Regions from separate parts of the Bradyrhizobium sp. CCBAU 53421 genome, predicted to be linked through region 1. Evidence: riboswitches for the same ligand, from Rfam matches in the RefSeq annotation. Region 1 holds a riboswitch; the other holds the start of a gene.
The links. A riboswitch is a leader RNA that binds a small molecule or an ion and turns the genes downstream of it on or off. The one in region 1 is predicted to bind ZMP and ZTP.
Positions count from the first base shown of each region.

Region 1 (7,653 bases):
CCGTCATCCTGAGGAGCGCGAAACGCGCGTCTCGAAGGATGAACGGCCCGGCTGGTGGCCGTCGATCCTTCGAGACGCCGCTTCGCGGCTCCTCAGGATGACGGGGATAGGGCCGCTTGACGCGGTGAACCTACCCGCTCTGCTCGGTGCTCGCGTTCGCAACCGCGCGCGCGACATTGGCGATCACCTCGTTGCACGTCTCCATCGGCGCGCTCGCCCCGGTCAAATAGACCGTTACCACGATCGGCTTGCGGCCGGGCGGCCAGAACACACCGATGTCGTTATAGGCGCCGCGCTCGCCGATGCCGGTCTTGTCGCCGACCCGCCAGTCGCGTGTGCCGCTGTCGCTTGACGTTTAGTCTCATTTTGCGTGCTGCGCCTGCGAAGGCGAATGTGTCCGGCCATGCGCGAAGACGCCGGAAGCCACCGATATTGCTCAGGTTGATGCAAGCCCGCGGTCGCAGCACTTCGAGCGCGCGAACGCATGCTGTTCCGGCTTCGCATTGAGCGCATCGGTTGTCTTTGTGAAAGACAACGCTAACATAGAACGCGTCCATCGATACCTGTCGTTGTCTTTTTTGATCACCTATTGCAGCGCAACCAAGCCACAACGGTGCGCACTCGCGACGGCGGCCAGGCCTCGAAGGGGGAGTAGCAAACATCATCCCTGATACTGCAACCAAGAAATAACGGGGGAGACTATGTACGTGAAAGGGCTTGCGGCATTCGCCGCAGCGGTCGGCGTTGGCCTGTTGTCCGGTGCTGCCATCGCACAGGAAGTCAAGCAGGAGAAGCAGTCGGTTCTAGGTAACGCCAATGTGCCGCCGGTGACCCAGGATCAGCTCAACGCCGCCGACAAGAATGCCAAGGACTTCCTGCTCACCAACGGAAATTACGCCCAGACGCGGTTTTATCCGGGCAAGCAGATCAGCCGCGACAATGTGAAGAACTTGCACGTCGCCTGGATATTCCAGACCGACGTCAAGGAGTCGCTCGAGACGTCGCCGATCGTGGTCGACGGCGTGATGTATGTCACGACGTCGTTCAGCCACGTCTATGCGCTCGACGCCAAGACCGGCCAGCAGCTCTGGCATTACGCCCACAAGATGGGCCCGATCACGATCTATTGCTGCGGTCCCAACAATCGCGGCGTGCAGGTGCTCGGCGACCGGGTCTATCTGGCGACGCTGGATTCCAAGCTGATGGCGCTGAACGCCAAGACCGGCGAGGTGGTCTGGACCACCAACATCGCCGATCCCGAACTCGGCTACAGCGAGACGATGGCGCCGACCGTGGTCAAGGACAAGGTGCTGATCGGCACCAATGGCGGCGAATACGGCATCCGCGGCTTCGTCCGCGCCTATGACGCCAAGACCGGCAAGCAGTTGTGGAATTTCAACACCATTCCGGAGAACTCGGTCGGCGTCTGGGCGACCAAGGACGCCACCGGCCGCGACATGCATCGTAATATCCAGGCCGAGAAGGACATGCTCGCCAAGATCGGCGATCCCTATGCCAAGCTCGGCGGCGGCGTGTGGCAGAACCCGTCGGTCGATCTCGCGACCAACCGGATCTACTTCGTGGTCGGCAATCCGTCGCCCGACCTCGACGGCTCCAACCGGCCCGGCGACAACCTCTACACCAACTCGCTGGTCTCGCTCGATCTCGACACCGGCAAGTATGTCTGCCATTTCCAGTACATCGCCCATGACGTCTGGGACCTCGACGCGGTCAGCCCGACCGTGCTGGTCAACGTCAAGGACAAGGACGGCAAGACGATTCCCGGCGTCATCCATGCCGGCAAGACCGGGCACATCTATGTGCACGATCGCAAGGACTGCAGCCTGATCCGCTTCTCCGAGGCGATGGTGCCGCAGGAGAACATGTGGGTGCTGCCGACCAAGGAAGGCGCGCGCATGTTGCCCGGCGCGAACGGCGGCGTCGAATGGTCGCCGATTGCGACCGACCCGGGACAGGCGCTGGCCTACGCCATCAACCTGCATCAGCCCATGCACTACCGTGTCGAGAGTTCGCCCTATCCGAACGGGAAGCTGTGGCTGGGTGGGGCCTTCACGGCAATCCCCGGTGAACAGCAGTCAGGCAACATCACCGCGGTAAACTACAACACCGGCAAGATCAAATGGCAGGTCAAGACACCCGAGCCCATGATCGGCGGCATTCTGGCTACCGCCGGCGGTCTGGTGTTCACCGGTGAAGGCAATGGCAAGTTCGCGGCCTATAATTCCTCCACGGGTAAGGAACTGTGGAGCTTCCGCGCCGGCGCCGGCGTCAATGCGCCGCCGTCGAGCTACATGGTTGGCGGCAAGCAATATGTCGTGGTCGGCGCAGGCGGTAACACCCAGGTCGACTTCAAGCGCGGCAACAACATCATCGCCTTCACGCTCGACTGAGCCAAGGCGTGAGGCAAAATCGCGCGTGCAAACATTGACAGCGAGGCGGGACCCGTTCGGTCCCGCTTCTGCTTTGTTCGGATGAAAGGTCCAACCGCGTCATTGCGAGCCAACGGGTCGCGCGGACGCGCGCCCGATGACAGGCTCCGCGAAGCAACCCATCGCGCCGCGGATGCGGAAGCATGGATTGCTTCGCCGCTTCAGCGCAAAATTGCCTTGCAATTTTGCCGCGAGCTCCTCGCAATGACCGAGGTAGACGGCTACTGCGCCTCAGGATGAGCTAATGTTCGATAAATTGATGATGTGCGGCGCCGCGCTGCTGTTGATGATGGCGGAGGTGCGTGCGGAGACGGTCGAGGAGAAGGTTGCGGTCTGCACCGGTTGCCACGGCGAGAACGGCAAGCCCGTCGACAAGACCATTCCGACGATCTGGGGCCAGCAGGCCGGCTATCTCTATATTCAGCTTCGCGATTTCAAGCGCGGCGATCGCAAGAGCGAGATCATGCAGCCGATCGCGACCCAGTTCGAGCGCGATGACATGCTGGCGATCGCCGAGTATTTCTCGCAGAAGCCGTGGCCGGATCTCGGCCAGCCGAGCGCGCCCAAGGACGTCGCAGCGAAGGCGCTCAGTGCCAGCGCTTCGGTCGGCTGCCCCGCCTGCCATCTCGATCGCTTCCAGGGCGACGGCACGGTGCCGCGGCTTGCCGGCATGGGACGGGATTACCTTGCCAGGACCATCGCCGATTTCCGCACCCGCGCACGCGGCAACAATCCCGGCATGTCCGACCTGATGCTGGCGACGTCGCCCGACGACCTCGCCGCGCTGGTGGACTATCTGGCGGGGCTGTAGCGGCGGGCAGGTTGACCCTCACGCGAGCGCAGGGCTGTCGCATATGCGTTTCTGGCGGTCGAGGTTGGGCGCCAGCGCCCGACCTCGTTCTGTACCTCTGCGCGCCAAGTTGCGGTGCCGATCAGTTCGGTCGAGACCTGGACAACACGCCTGGAACAGGAAAGGCTCGGCACATCTCGATGCACTCCGACCTGAGACGCGCGAGGACCGCATCGTCTCCATTCGCCTGTAGGGCCCCCGCAATGAACTCGCCGATACGGCGCATTTCGGAATCTCCCATGCCACGCGTGGTCGCTGCCGGTGTCCCAAGACGAATACCGCTCGGCCTGAGCGGGGGACGCGGATCGTCTGGAATAACTTGCTTGTTTGTGGTGATGGCGATGGCATCGAGCACGTCCTCGGCCGCTCGCCCGTCCAGTCCGACGGACGCTATCGTATCGACGACCATCATGTGATTGTCCGTCCCGTTCGTGACCAGCTTCATCCCGCATTCCATTAGCGTGTCGGCAAGAACCTTCGCGTTGCGCAGAACCTGTCGCGCGTAAACCTGGAAATCCGAGGTCGCCGCCTTCTTGAGCGTCACGGCAGTCCCGGCCACGACGTTCATGTGAGGTCCGCCCTGCAACCCGGGAAAGACGGAAGCATCGATCCGACCGGCATATTCCTTCCGGCACAGGATCATCCCGCCGCGGGGGCCGCGCAGTGTCTTGTGGGATGTCGTCGTCATGACGTCGAAGCCGGCATCAAGCGGATTGCGCATGACATTCGCGGCAACCAGTCCGCCATAGTGGCTCACGTCAGCCATCGTGAGCGCGCCGACTTCGTCGGCGATACTCTTGAACGCCGCATAGTCCAGGTCGCGCGGATAGGAGCTGTAGCCGCACAATACCATCTTCGGACGCGCTTCACGCGCAATCGCGCGCAATTCATCGAAATCTATCGCGCCGTTTGACGGTGCCGTCCTGTAGCGAATGAAGTTGAACAAACGCCCCATGTGGGACACCGGCGCGCCGTGGGTGAGATGACCGCCGTGCGACAGATCCATGGCGAGAATAGTGTCGCCAGGTTGCAATAGGCCGAGATAGACGGCCTGATTCATCGGTGATCCGGAAAGCGGCTGAACGTTGGCGTGCTCGGCACGAAAAAGCGAGCAGGCCCGCTGGCGTGCGAGGTTCTCGACGTCGTCCGTATACTGCTGGCCGCCGTAGTATCTGCGTCCCGGATATCCCTCGGAGTATTTATTGGTGAAGACCGATCCGAGCAGTTCAAGCACCTCCGGGTAGGTGTAATTCTCGGACGGAATCAGTTCGACGCCGTCCCGTTGACGGCGCTCTTCCCCCGCAAGGGCAGCGGCGATCTCTTGATCGTTGATGGACAGTTCGTTGCGAAACGACGGCATGATCGGGCTCCTCAACACGCTGTTTTTCCAGCAGATTGGTTGCCCAGGCGATCGGCGTCGAAACCCTTCGCGCTTCCCCGTGGTCGATTCCACGTTAGCTCGCCAGTCGCGCGATTGGACGAATGAGCACGGAGACTCTTCGCAAAAGAGAATTTACCCGACCTGCGGACCTTCCGCAACCAATGAGTCCATCGCGTCATGCTTCAGCGCGGCGTCAGCTCCTCGCGCAGCGCCGAGAGGATGGTGAGATCGGCGGCGTGTTTGCCGGCCTTGTCGGCCAGCGCCGCATCGGCGCCGTGGGTGAGCAGTGCTTTCGCAATAGCGGGATGGTTGCCCTCGGCGGCGATCATCAGTGCCGTGCGTCCGCGGGCGTCACGGTCGTCGACCCTGGCGCCAGCGTCCAGGAGATACGCGACGACCTCGAGCGCCTGTGCCTCCGGCACCGTCTCATCCGGCCCGGCCGCCCACATCAGCAGCGTCAGATCGTTGGCGTAGCGCGCGTTGATATCGATACCGAGCGCGACGAGCTGTTTGACGATGCCGAGCTGACCGCCGGCTGCCGCATAGACGACCGGCGGCTTGCCGGTGTCGTCGGCCTTGCGGCCGTCGGCGCCGTGCGCCAGCAGCGTGCGCACCACCATGTCCCTTCCGGCATAGGCGGCGGCCGCGACCGGGGAGGCACCGCTGCGGCCGGTGAAATTGACGTCGGCGCCGCGGTCGATCAGCCGTTGCACGATCGCGACATGGCCGCGTTCGGCGGCAAGATACAGCGCGGTCGATCCCGCAAGGTTACGCGCATCGACCGGCGCGCCGCGCGCCAGCAGCAGGTCGACCATGTCGAGATGGCCCGTGCGGGCGGCGTGGCTCAGCGGCCTCGCGCCGAGCCGGTCCCGCGCGTCGACCGAGGCGCCGCCGTCGAGCAGCTCGGTGGCGAGCTTGATGCAATCGGCATTGGCGGCCGCGAACAAGGTCAGCGAAATCTCGATTGCGCTGAGCTGTGCCTTGTCGGTCTCGTATTTGCGGATCAGCTCGCGGCACCGGGCCGGATCGGCCGCAGCAAGGCTGCTGGGAACGTGGCCTGCAACAAGCAGCGCGGCGAGGGCGATGCAGCGATACAAGACGTGTCCTCCGTATGGCCCGCTGATAGGTCAGCCATTCGGATTGAGCGTCGCATGATCCTTGGTTGCTGCCAAGCCGCGCAGCGAAGGCCTGCCGCGCAGCGCCGTTGGGCCGCGCGGTGTCGCGGCGTCCTAACCGGACTGCCCGGTGCTCGCATTCGCAACCGCGCGCGCGACATTGGCGATCACCTCGTTGCACTTCTCCATCGGAGCACTTGCCCCGGTCAGGTAGACCGTCACCACGATCGGCTTGCGGCCGGGCGGCCAGAACACGCCGATATCGTTATAGGTGCCGCGCTCGCCGGTGCCGGTCTTGTCGCCGACACGCCAGTCCCGCGGCACGCCGGCGCGCAGCCTCGTGTCGCCGGTCTTGTTGGCGACCATCCAGTCCACGAGCTTCTGGCGCGAGGCGGCCTGCAGGACGTCGCCGATCACCACGCGCTGCAAGCTCTTCAGCATCGCGGTCGGGCTCGTGGTGTCGCGCGGATCGCTGGGCACGGCTTCGTTCAGCTCCACCTCCCAGCGGTCCAGCCGGCTGATGTTGTCGCCGATGGTGCGGAAGAAGGCGGTGAGGCCGGCGGGGCCGCCGAGCTCGCGCAGCAGCAGGTTGGCGGCGGTGTTGTCGCTCAGCGTGATGGCGGCCTCGCAGAGCTCGGACAGCGTCATGGCCGATCCGACGTGCGCCTTGGTGACCGGTGCGTAGGCCAAGATATCCTTGGCCTCGATCTGCACGCGCTGGTCGAGGCTGGATTCCCCGCTGTCGACCCGGTGCAGCACGGCGGCCGAAGCCAACGCCTTGAAGGTGCTGCACATCGGGAACCGCTCGTCGCCGCGCCGGCTGGCGCGCAATCCGGTTTCCATGTCGAGCGCAGCGACGCCGAGCCGGCCGCTGGTCGCGAGCTCGATGCGTGCAAATTCCTGCTGCAGCCGCTGCGCCGGCTCGCCTGATCCCGCCGCGGCGTTCTGTCCTGCCGCAGCGCTTGGCCGCGGCAAGGTGCAGGACGCCGCAAGGCCCAGCGCGCGCAATCCAAATGTCCGTCTCGTCAGCATGTCGAATCTCCCGTTGGCGGCGCGAACCTGCCGGGCGGCGTGACGGCGCACAAACAATCATTTATACAACGAGGCATGAGGAAAACTTGGTCATGACGCCGTGCGCCGGCACCTTCCGTTGAACGCGCTGCGCGCCTTCGAGGCTTCCGCGCGGCTGCTCAGTTTCACCCGCGCGGGGATGGAGCTGCGCGTGACGCAGACCGCAATCAGCCACCAGGTCAAGCAGCTCGAGGAGCTGCTCGGCGCGAGCCTGTTCCGCCGGCTGCCGCGCGGGCTGGTGCTCACCGACGAGGGGCTGGCGCTGCTGCCGGTGCTATCAGATGCGCTCGACCGGATCGGGGCGGCGATCGACCGGATCGAGGCGAAGGGCACGCGCGAGGTCGTCACCGTCGGCTGCGTCACCACCTTTGCGACCGGATGGCTGCTGCAACGGGTCGACCGCTTCAAGCGCGCGCACCCCTATATCGACCTGCGCCTGCTCACCAACAACAACCGTGTCGACATCGCTGGCGACGGGCTCGATCTCGCGCTGCGTTTCGGCGACGGCTCGTGGCACGGTACCGAGGCGATCCACCTGCTGTCCGCGCCGCTGTCGCCGGTGTGCTGCGCTGATGTGGCCGGCCGGCTGCGCAAGCCGTCCGATCTCGCGCAGGAATTTTTGCTGCGCTCCTACCGCGCCGAGGAATGGCCGCTGTGGTTTGCGGTGGCGGACGCGCCGTGTCCAAAGATTCAGGGACCGATCTTCGACAGCTCCGTGGCGATGGCCGAGGCCGCTGCGCGCGGCGTCGGCGTCGGGCTGGTGCCGATCGCGATGTTCAACAACGA
Region 1 is NZ_CP030047.1:2,332,300-2,339,952, forward strand. It holds gene XH92_RS11040 (hypothetical protein) at 131-271, opposite strand; gene XH92_RS11045 (PQQ-binding-like beta-propeller repeat protein) at 702-2,411, shown strand; gene XH92_RS11050 (c-type cytochrome) at 2,695-3,261, shown strand; gene glyA (serine hydroxymethyltransferase) at 3,383-4,660, opposite strand; ZMP/ZTP riboswitch at 4,695-4,780, opposite strand; gene XH92_RS11060 (ankyrin repeat domain-containing protein) at 4,864-5,778, opposite strand; gene bla (class A beta-lactamase) at 5,911-6,828, opposite strand; gene XH92_RS11070 (LysR family transcriptional regulator) at 6,929-7,653, shown strand, end outside.

Region 2 (7,653 bases), 2.1 Mb from region 1:
CCGCTGCTCCTTCTTGTTGGTTCCGGCCGCGTGGTATCCTTGGCTGGTTCCTCCCCGCCCGCACCCCTCGCCGGGGGCTTCGAAGTCTCGAACCGATCAGGCCACGAAACGTTCCGCACGCGCGACGCATTGACCGAGGTGTGCGCGGGTTCCAGATCCACCGCTGTGTGAAATGTGGCGCCGGCGTACCTCTACGAGGCAGGCGGCGTCTTCCTGGCGAGTCCTTCCAGATGCACGCGGCGCGCGGCAGATTTGCGTGCGCGCTCCCTGGTGCGGCAGGCCCGGCAGCGCACGGCCTTGGTGAACACGTCGCCCTTTGCGGTCTCGTACCACCATTTCTGCTGCAACGGCGTCCAGACCTCGGCAACGCCGCAATCCTTGCAGACGAAGGGCTCGGGCCGATAGGTTCCGCGTTCGACGAAATCAGGAATCGAATAGCTGTTCGACGGCGCCAGCCGCGCTGTATCCACGGGAACCTCGTCGCGCGCCAGCGCAATCTTGTAATCACGAAGACGTTGCCGTTCGGCGGCGCGTTGCGCCTGCAAGCGGTGCCATTGCTCGGCCTTGCGCTGTCCGGCTTCGATCTCGCCGGGCTTCTGCTTGCTGCGCTTCACGCCCATACCATCCGTCTTGCACCGCATCGGCGAACTTGTCGCCCTGGCCATATCAAGACGACGCCATCGATAGGCTATGGTAACCGCAGCTTTGCCGGGCGGCCAGATCGATCCGGGCGGAGGTTATGCCGGCCGTTGCTCCGCCGGCCGCATATGGATCAGCGCATCGAGAACCAGGACAAGAACGAGACGCTGCTCATCGTTGACCAGCTCCGTCCTGAAGATCACGACGGCGTCACGCCGCTCCGGCCTGAGGGTGATTTTCTGGATTTGGGATTGGCCGGTGAGCGTGGCTCCCGGGCGGACCGGGCTCGGCAGGCGAATCTCGAAGCTCCGCCCGACGATGCCCGCCACCTTGGTCCAGATCGCCTCCACGACCAACCGCTGATAGATCGCGATGGTGTTGAAGCCGCTCGCGATCAGGCCGCCAAATGGGCCCGCCGCGGCCGCGACGGGATCGGTATGGATCGGCACCGGATCATATTTGCCGGCGAATTCCAGGATCTCCGTCTCGCCGATCGTGTAGCTCCCGAGCTGGAATGTCTGGCCCTCGGTGAGATCGTCCGCATAGAGCATCGCGTGCCTCCGTCTGTCGCGCGACGATAGACCAACGCTGCGGGCTTTCCATTACCTCCGACGTCATGATCTTCGCGCACGGGACCTCGGTGGGTGAAGGAGAGACGCGTGCGGCCCCGGCCGCTCGCGCCTCGCACCAGGCCTGCCGCGTTATTGCAGCCGCGCGGCCCTCGCCTTCGCGGCCTTCACGGTGTTCTCCATCAGGCAGGCGATCGTCATCGGGCCGACGCCGCGCGGCACCGGCGTGATCGCGCCGGCAACCTGCACCGCCTCGTCGAAGAAGACATCGCCGCACACCGCGTAGCCGCCGTCCGGCTTCTCGACGCGCGTGGTGCCGACGTCGATGACGATGGCCTGCGGCTTGATCCAGTCGCCGCGCACGAGGCCGGCCTTGCCCACCGCGCTGACCAGGATATCGGCCTGGCGGCAGATGTTGCTGATGCCGCGGGTGTGGATGTGGGTCTGTGTCACGGTCGCCTGCTCCTGCAGCAGTAGTGCGGCCATCGGCTTGCCCACGATGTTGGAGCTGCCGATCACCACGGCATGCGCGCCGGTGAGATCGGGCCGGATCGCCTTGATCAGCCTGAGACAGCCGAGCGGCGTGCACGGCACCAGGGCATCGTCGCCGTGAAACAGCCGGCCGGCGTTGAGCGCGTGTAGGCCGTCGACATCCTTCGCCGGATCGACCGCCGCCATCACGCGCAAGGCGTCGATATGCGTCGGCAGCGGCAGCTGGATCAGGATTCCGTCGATATCGTCGCGCGCGTTGAGCACCTCGATCCTGGCAAGCAGATCGGCCTCACTGGCGTCATCCGGCAGCCGTTCAACCTCGCCGCGCAGGCCAAGCCGCTCGGCCATTCTGACCTTGCTCTGCACATAGATCTGGCTCGCCGGGTCACAGCCGACCAGCACGACTGTGAGCCCGGGCGCGCGGGGCAGCCGGTCCAGATCGTTCGCAACCTTGTCGATGACAATTTGGGCATGTGCATGCCCGTCAAGAATGTTCGCCGTCATGGCACCTCCGTTTCGAAGCGGTGCCCAGGCGCGCGGCGTTCAGTCTCTGCGCTCCCCGATGGTGGTCCATCCAAGCGCCAGTCGCGCAGATGGCGTCGTCATAGCTGGCCGGCCCGGCAAACGCAAATCACGCCCGCTTGCGGCCGAACCGGCGACGAATAGCCCTGTTTTTGCCGGTGGATCGGTGCCGGGTGGGCCCTCTCCGGGGTAGGATTCGGACAGAACTTGCGATAAGCCTCGGGGCTTGCCGGGCTTTTCCGATCCCCGGCGCCATCCTTCCGGTCATCACGCCATTTCGGACATTTTCAACATGAGACATATCATCCTCGCGCTGGCGCTCCTCTGCCCGGCTGCCGCGCTTGCCCAAGGCACCACTCCGGCCCCGGCGCCCGCCGACAAACCCGCGGCGGCCTCGCAGCCGATGGTCGGCGACAAGCCGCTGGTCCAGGTCGGCAAGAAGTTGGCGGCCAAGAAGGGCGAGAAGGCAGCGGCCCCCGGCAAGCCGCAATCGGTCGCGCAGAAGCTCCAGGCCTGCCAGGACATCGACGACGCCACCAAGGAGCGGTTGATGTGCTACGACGAGATCTTCAAGCCGCAGCCTAAGCCGAAGGCCGCCCCTGCCAAGGGCGTCAACGAATGCCGGTTCGTCAAGGAAGAGGACGAGCGGCTGACCTGCTACAACGGCTTCGCCGACAAGATTCCGCGCCTGCCGCGCTAACCACCACCCGGGGCGGTTTCCTGCGGCTGGTTACCCGTCTGCGATCGCCGACATGAAAATGCCGCCGCGAGTGTTTGCGGCGGCATATCGATTACCGGCTGCGGCGTGTCGCAGCCTACCAGGTCCCGAACCCGCCGAAGAAGCCCATCCGCGGCTGCTGCTGCGCGACGCGGTAGGGCTGATACATGCCGGGCTGGGCCAGCCGCATCGGCTGCTGGGGATGGCTGTGATAGCGCGCAACCTTGCGCTTCTTCGGTGCCTGCGGCTGGGCCTGCGCCGGCTGCTCGGCCGGCTTCGCCTCGGCCACGACCGCGCCCTTCTGCGCGTCGGCCTTCTCCGGCGGGATGAACTGGGCGAACGTGTTGCGGACGCGGGCCTGTGCTGAGGCATCGCCGGCAGCCGGCGGGGTCGCCGCGGCAACCGCGTTCACCTGCGCCGGAACGATGGTCGGCAGGTTGGTGTCGTACACCACCCGCTCGGGCAGTTTCTGGGTCGACTTGATGCGGACCACGGTCTTGTTGTCGACGCCGGGCGACGACAGGCCCTGGGTGGCGACCACGGCCTCCTGCGGCACGATGGCACTAACGACGAAGAGCAGCGCGAGCAGCACGCCACCAACGAACAGGAAATAACGCGCCACAGGCATTTGGTAGCTCCCCCCGCACCACGGGCGCGGTTCATCTCGGCGCGACAACAACAGTTGTCGCGCAACGAACTCATCGTTTGCGCAAGATCACCCGGACAGTCGCCATCCAGCGCTTCCGGGTCGTTCTCTAACGGTCGGCTTATTAGTTAGTTCCTGCCTGGCCGTTACGGTTCACCCGGCAAGTCAATTCCCGGTCACTTTTTCGGGATGCAGGGTTTAGACCCGGCTAGCGGTCACGACAGAGCATTTCGCCTTGTTTGCGTTAACGTTGACGAATCCGATCAGCATCCGCGGGTAGGTCTTGCGGCTCTTCATGGCGATGGTGTCCGGGATCAGCCGCTTGCGTTCGGTCACGGGGCTGCCGTCGCTACGGATGAAGGCGCAGGCGATCTCGATATCCTTCACCGCGAAATCATTGGCGTTACGCAGCGTCAGGGTGACCAGCACCTTGGAACCCAGCCCGCCACGCTGCCAGGACTGCGAGGCGATCCGCAGCCGGTCCAGCGGCGATCTTCCGGCACCGGGTTCGGACGCCTTGGCCGCCTCGGCCGGCTGCCCGGCAGTGGCCACGCCGACCGTGACTGACTCATCTGCAGGTGCGTCCTTTGCGATTTGGGCAGGCTGCGCCCCGGTCGATGCATCCTGCACGGTGCGGATCACGGTGGAAGACACCGGCCAGACATCCCGGTCTCCGGCATCGCTCGGCTCGGGGAGCATGAACCACGCCGCGATCCCGCCGACCGCGATCACCGACAGCAGCAGGCTGGCGTAGAAGCCGCCCTCACCGAGACGTCCGGCGGCAAACCTTCGAAACGACGCCAGGCCGATCCGCATCATCGTGCCCTCACCCTCGCCCGATCAAGCCCACCATCCCGGCACGGTCGCCGCAAGCATCGCGGCATCCGGGACGGCCGCAGGTCGAGCGGCCACGCGAGAACAATCACCGAGGGCCGGAATGGTTTCATTCCGGGACGACAATCTTGCGACGGGCTGCACGGGGTGGCATCACAGCCCGCCGCTCGCTAGATTTGCGCCGCCCGAGAGCGAGTGCCGCGCACCCAAGCGGCGCGAGAACAACAAGGAGACCGCAATGCCCGTCGTCACCTGGGACCACGTCCATCTGCGCAGCCCCGATCCTGAGGCCACCGCGACCTGGCTGCGCGACATCCTCGGCGGCGAAATCATCCGCGGCCCCGGCCGCATCGACGTTCAGCTCGGCGGGGCCAAGGTTTTCATCGCGGAGGTGACACAGGGCGACGGCGTCAACGCCGCGCCGGTGACGCCCTATCAAGGGCTCGATCATTTCGGGCTGACCGTGAAGGACATCGACGCGGTCGCGGCCGAGATCAAGGCCAAGGGCGTCGAGTTCACCAAGGAACCGACCACGATCCGTCCCGGCGTACGGATCTGCTTCATCCGCGGCCCGCAGGGCATCTCGATCGAGCTGCTCGAGCGCGACAAGAAATACGCGTGAGCCGACGGCCGGTGCGCTACGTCATGCTGCCCGGCATGAAGCAGCGGATCGTCACGCCCATGTAGCTCTTGATCGGCCAGACCATGGCGCGGCCGACCCGGTTGGGCTCGGTGACCACGGCTTCATCGGGCACGTCGATCCAGGCTCCGTCGAGGCGCACGCGGTAGTGCCCGTCCTTCGATTCCCAATCGACGTCGCTGACCGCGCTGCCGTCGGCATCCGAGCAGCACGGCCCCTTGCCACTGCGCAGACCGTCGAACCATTCCTTGAGCGGCGAATTGGCGTAGCGGCCGTCGGGATCGCGTGCCTGCGCAAGCTGCGCAGCGGCGACCGACAACAGCGCGACCAGACCAAGCGGCAGAGATACGCGCATCCGGCCGCGGCGGCGGCCAACCAAGGTTCCGGGATCGTCATACCTGCCCGCAAAGCGGCCGCCAGCTTCCATCCTGTCTGTCATGTATGTTGCTCCAGCACTCACCGGCCAGTGCAACCAGAGCTATGCATTTCGCGGGCCAGTTCGATTCGCGCGCACGGTCCGCTGTCATCGCGCCGTCACACCGACTGGCAGGAACCGAGGGTCCACGGTCACTCCGGACACCCCCGGAATCAACCTGCCGCATTGCACGAGGTTGCTCGCTTTGGCATAAAAAACCAATCCGGATTGCTGCGGGCGCGGCAGCCGGTCGATGGGACGTTATGAAGAACGGGCTGTACTCAATCCACGTCACCCTGCTGGATGGACGCGTCGGCAAGGGCAGCGGAGTGATTCTCTTCCGCGACGGGCAAATTCTCGGCGGCGATGCCTACCTGTATTACACCGGCAGCTACACGGTGAAGGGTGACGCGTTCAAGGGCGAGGTCCTCGTGCAACGCCACACCACGCCGCGCGACACCGACAACCCGCTGTTCGGCGGGCCCGCACCGGTCGGCATCGGCGTCTCCGGGACTTTCACCGACACCCGCGGCACCATGAGCGGAACCGCGCTGGTCGGCAAGGCCAGCCTGATCTTCGGCGCCACCCTGCACAAGCTCGCCGATATCAATTAGCCGTTCGAGACTCGCTGCTAGATTCGTCACCCCCGCGCAAAGGCTTCGCCTTTGTCGCTGGAGGAGCGCGCTCTTGCGCGCGTCTTGAAGGGTGCACGGCCACGCTGGTGGCCGTCGATCCTTCGAGACGCGCTGCGCGCTCCTCAGGCTGACGGACCGAGAGCGAACCCGCGGCCAGCCATCACGCTTCGTGCCTACTCCGCGGCCTGCTCCAGCGGCGCGACGCGCGGCAGGATCATCTGGATGCGGGTGCCATTGCCCGGTGCGGAATCCAGCGAGAGCCGGCCGCCGAGGCGGTTGGTGACGATGCTGTAGACGATATGCAGCCCGAGCCCGGTGCCGCCCTGGTCGCGCCGCGTCGTGAAGAACGGATCAAAGGCGCGGCGCCGCACGTCGAGGCTCATGCCGCAGCCATTGTCGGCGAAGATCACCTCGACATAGTCGTTGCCCGAGGCGTGGACCTGGATCTCGACCTCGCCGGCCTTGCCGTCCGGGAACGCATGCGCGACCGCGTTGAGGAACAGGTTGGTCAGCACCTGGCCATACGGTCCGGGATAGGAATTCATGATCAGGTTCGGCTCGCAATCGACGTTGAGCGTCAGATTGTGCTTGCGCAGGCCGGGCCGCAGACTCATCACCACCTGCTCGGTCAGATCGCCGAGATCGAAGGTGCGCTGGTCCGAATAGTTGCGGTCGGCGGCGACCTGCTTGAACGACTGGATCAGCTCGGCGGCGCGGTTCAGATTGGCGACGAGCTGCGAGGAGGCATCGCGCGCCGTGTTCAGAAAGTCGTTGAGGCTCGAGCGGCGCAAGTCGCCGCGCTCTACCTGTGTCGCGAAATTCGCGGTCTTGCGCTCAAGCGCGGACGCCACCGTCAGGCTGATGCCGACGGGGTTGTTGACCTCATGGGCGACGCCCGCCACCAGGCGGCCGAGCGCGGCGAGCTTCTCGGCCTCGATCAGCGAATTCTGGGTTTCCCGCAGGTTGCGCAGCGCAGCCTCCGCGGAGTCCCGCGCCTTGCGCATCTCCTGCTCGGAGCGCTTGCGCTCGCCGATGTCGAGCGCGACGGTGACGATGTTCTCGATGTCGCCCTGGGCATCGAGGATCGGCAGCTTGTTGACCAGCCATTGCCGCATGTTGCCGGCTGCGTCCCTGTACTCCTCTTCATAGAAACCAAGCTCGCGCCGCGCCGACAGCACGCGCTTGTCGTTCTCGTCGGTCTTGGCCGCACCATAGCGCGCCATCAGCTCGGCGGTGGTCTGGCCGATCGCGTCCTGCGGCTCGATGCCGAAGATGCCCGCCATATAGCGGTTCATCAGCACGTAGCGCAGATTGCGTTCCTTGACGTTGATGACGGCGGGCACCGTGTCGATCACCATCTGCAACAGCCGGCGGCCTTCGGCGATGGCATCCTCGGCGCGCTTCTGGTCGGTAATGTCGCGCACCGTGCCCTCGTAGCGGATCACCTCGCCCTCGTCGTTGCGTACGACGGTCGCAGAATCGGACAGCCACAGCACGGTGCCGTCGCGTGAACGCACCTGATACTCGTAGTCACGCACCGTGC
Region 2 is NZ_CP030047.1:4,457,203-4,464,855, reverse strand. It holds gene XH92_RS21210 (zinc-ribbon domain containing protein) at 192-614, opposite strand; gene XH92_RS21205 (MaoC/PaaZ C-terminal domain-containing protein) at 738-1,190, opposite strand; gene XH92_RS21200 (bifunctional 5,10-methylenetetrahydrofolate dehydrogenase/5,10-methenyltetrahydrofolate cyclohydrolase) at 1,341-2,204, opposite strand; ZMP/ZTP riboswitch at 2,220-2,299, opposite strand; gene XH92_RS21195 (hypothetical protein) at 2,515-2,922, shown strand; gene XH92_RS21190 (hypothetical protein) at 3,038-3,568, opposite strand; gene XH92_RS21185 (hypothetical protein) at 3,785-4,402, opposite strand; gene XH92_RS21180 (VOC family protein) at 4,659-5,042, shown strand; gene XH92_RS21175 (hypothetical protein) at 5,059-5,415, opposite strand; gene XH92_RS21170 (GrlR family regulatory protein) at 5,739-6,089, shown strand; gene XH92_RS21165 (PAS domain S-box protein) at 6,284-7,653, opposite strand, start outside.
Region 2: another riboswitch for ZMP and ZTP. It lies ahead of XH92_RS21200 (bifunctional 5,10-methylenetetrahydrofolate dehydrogenase/5,10-methenyltetrahydrofolate cyclohydrolase); the one in region 1 lies ahead of glyA (serine hydroxymethyltransferase).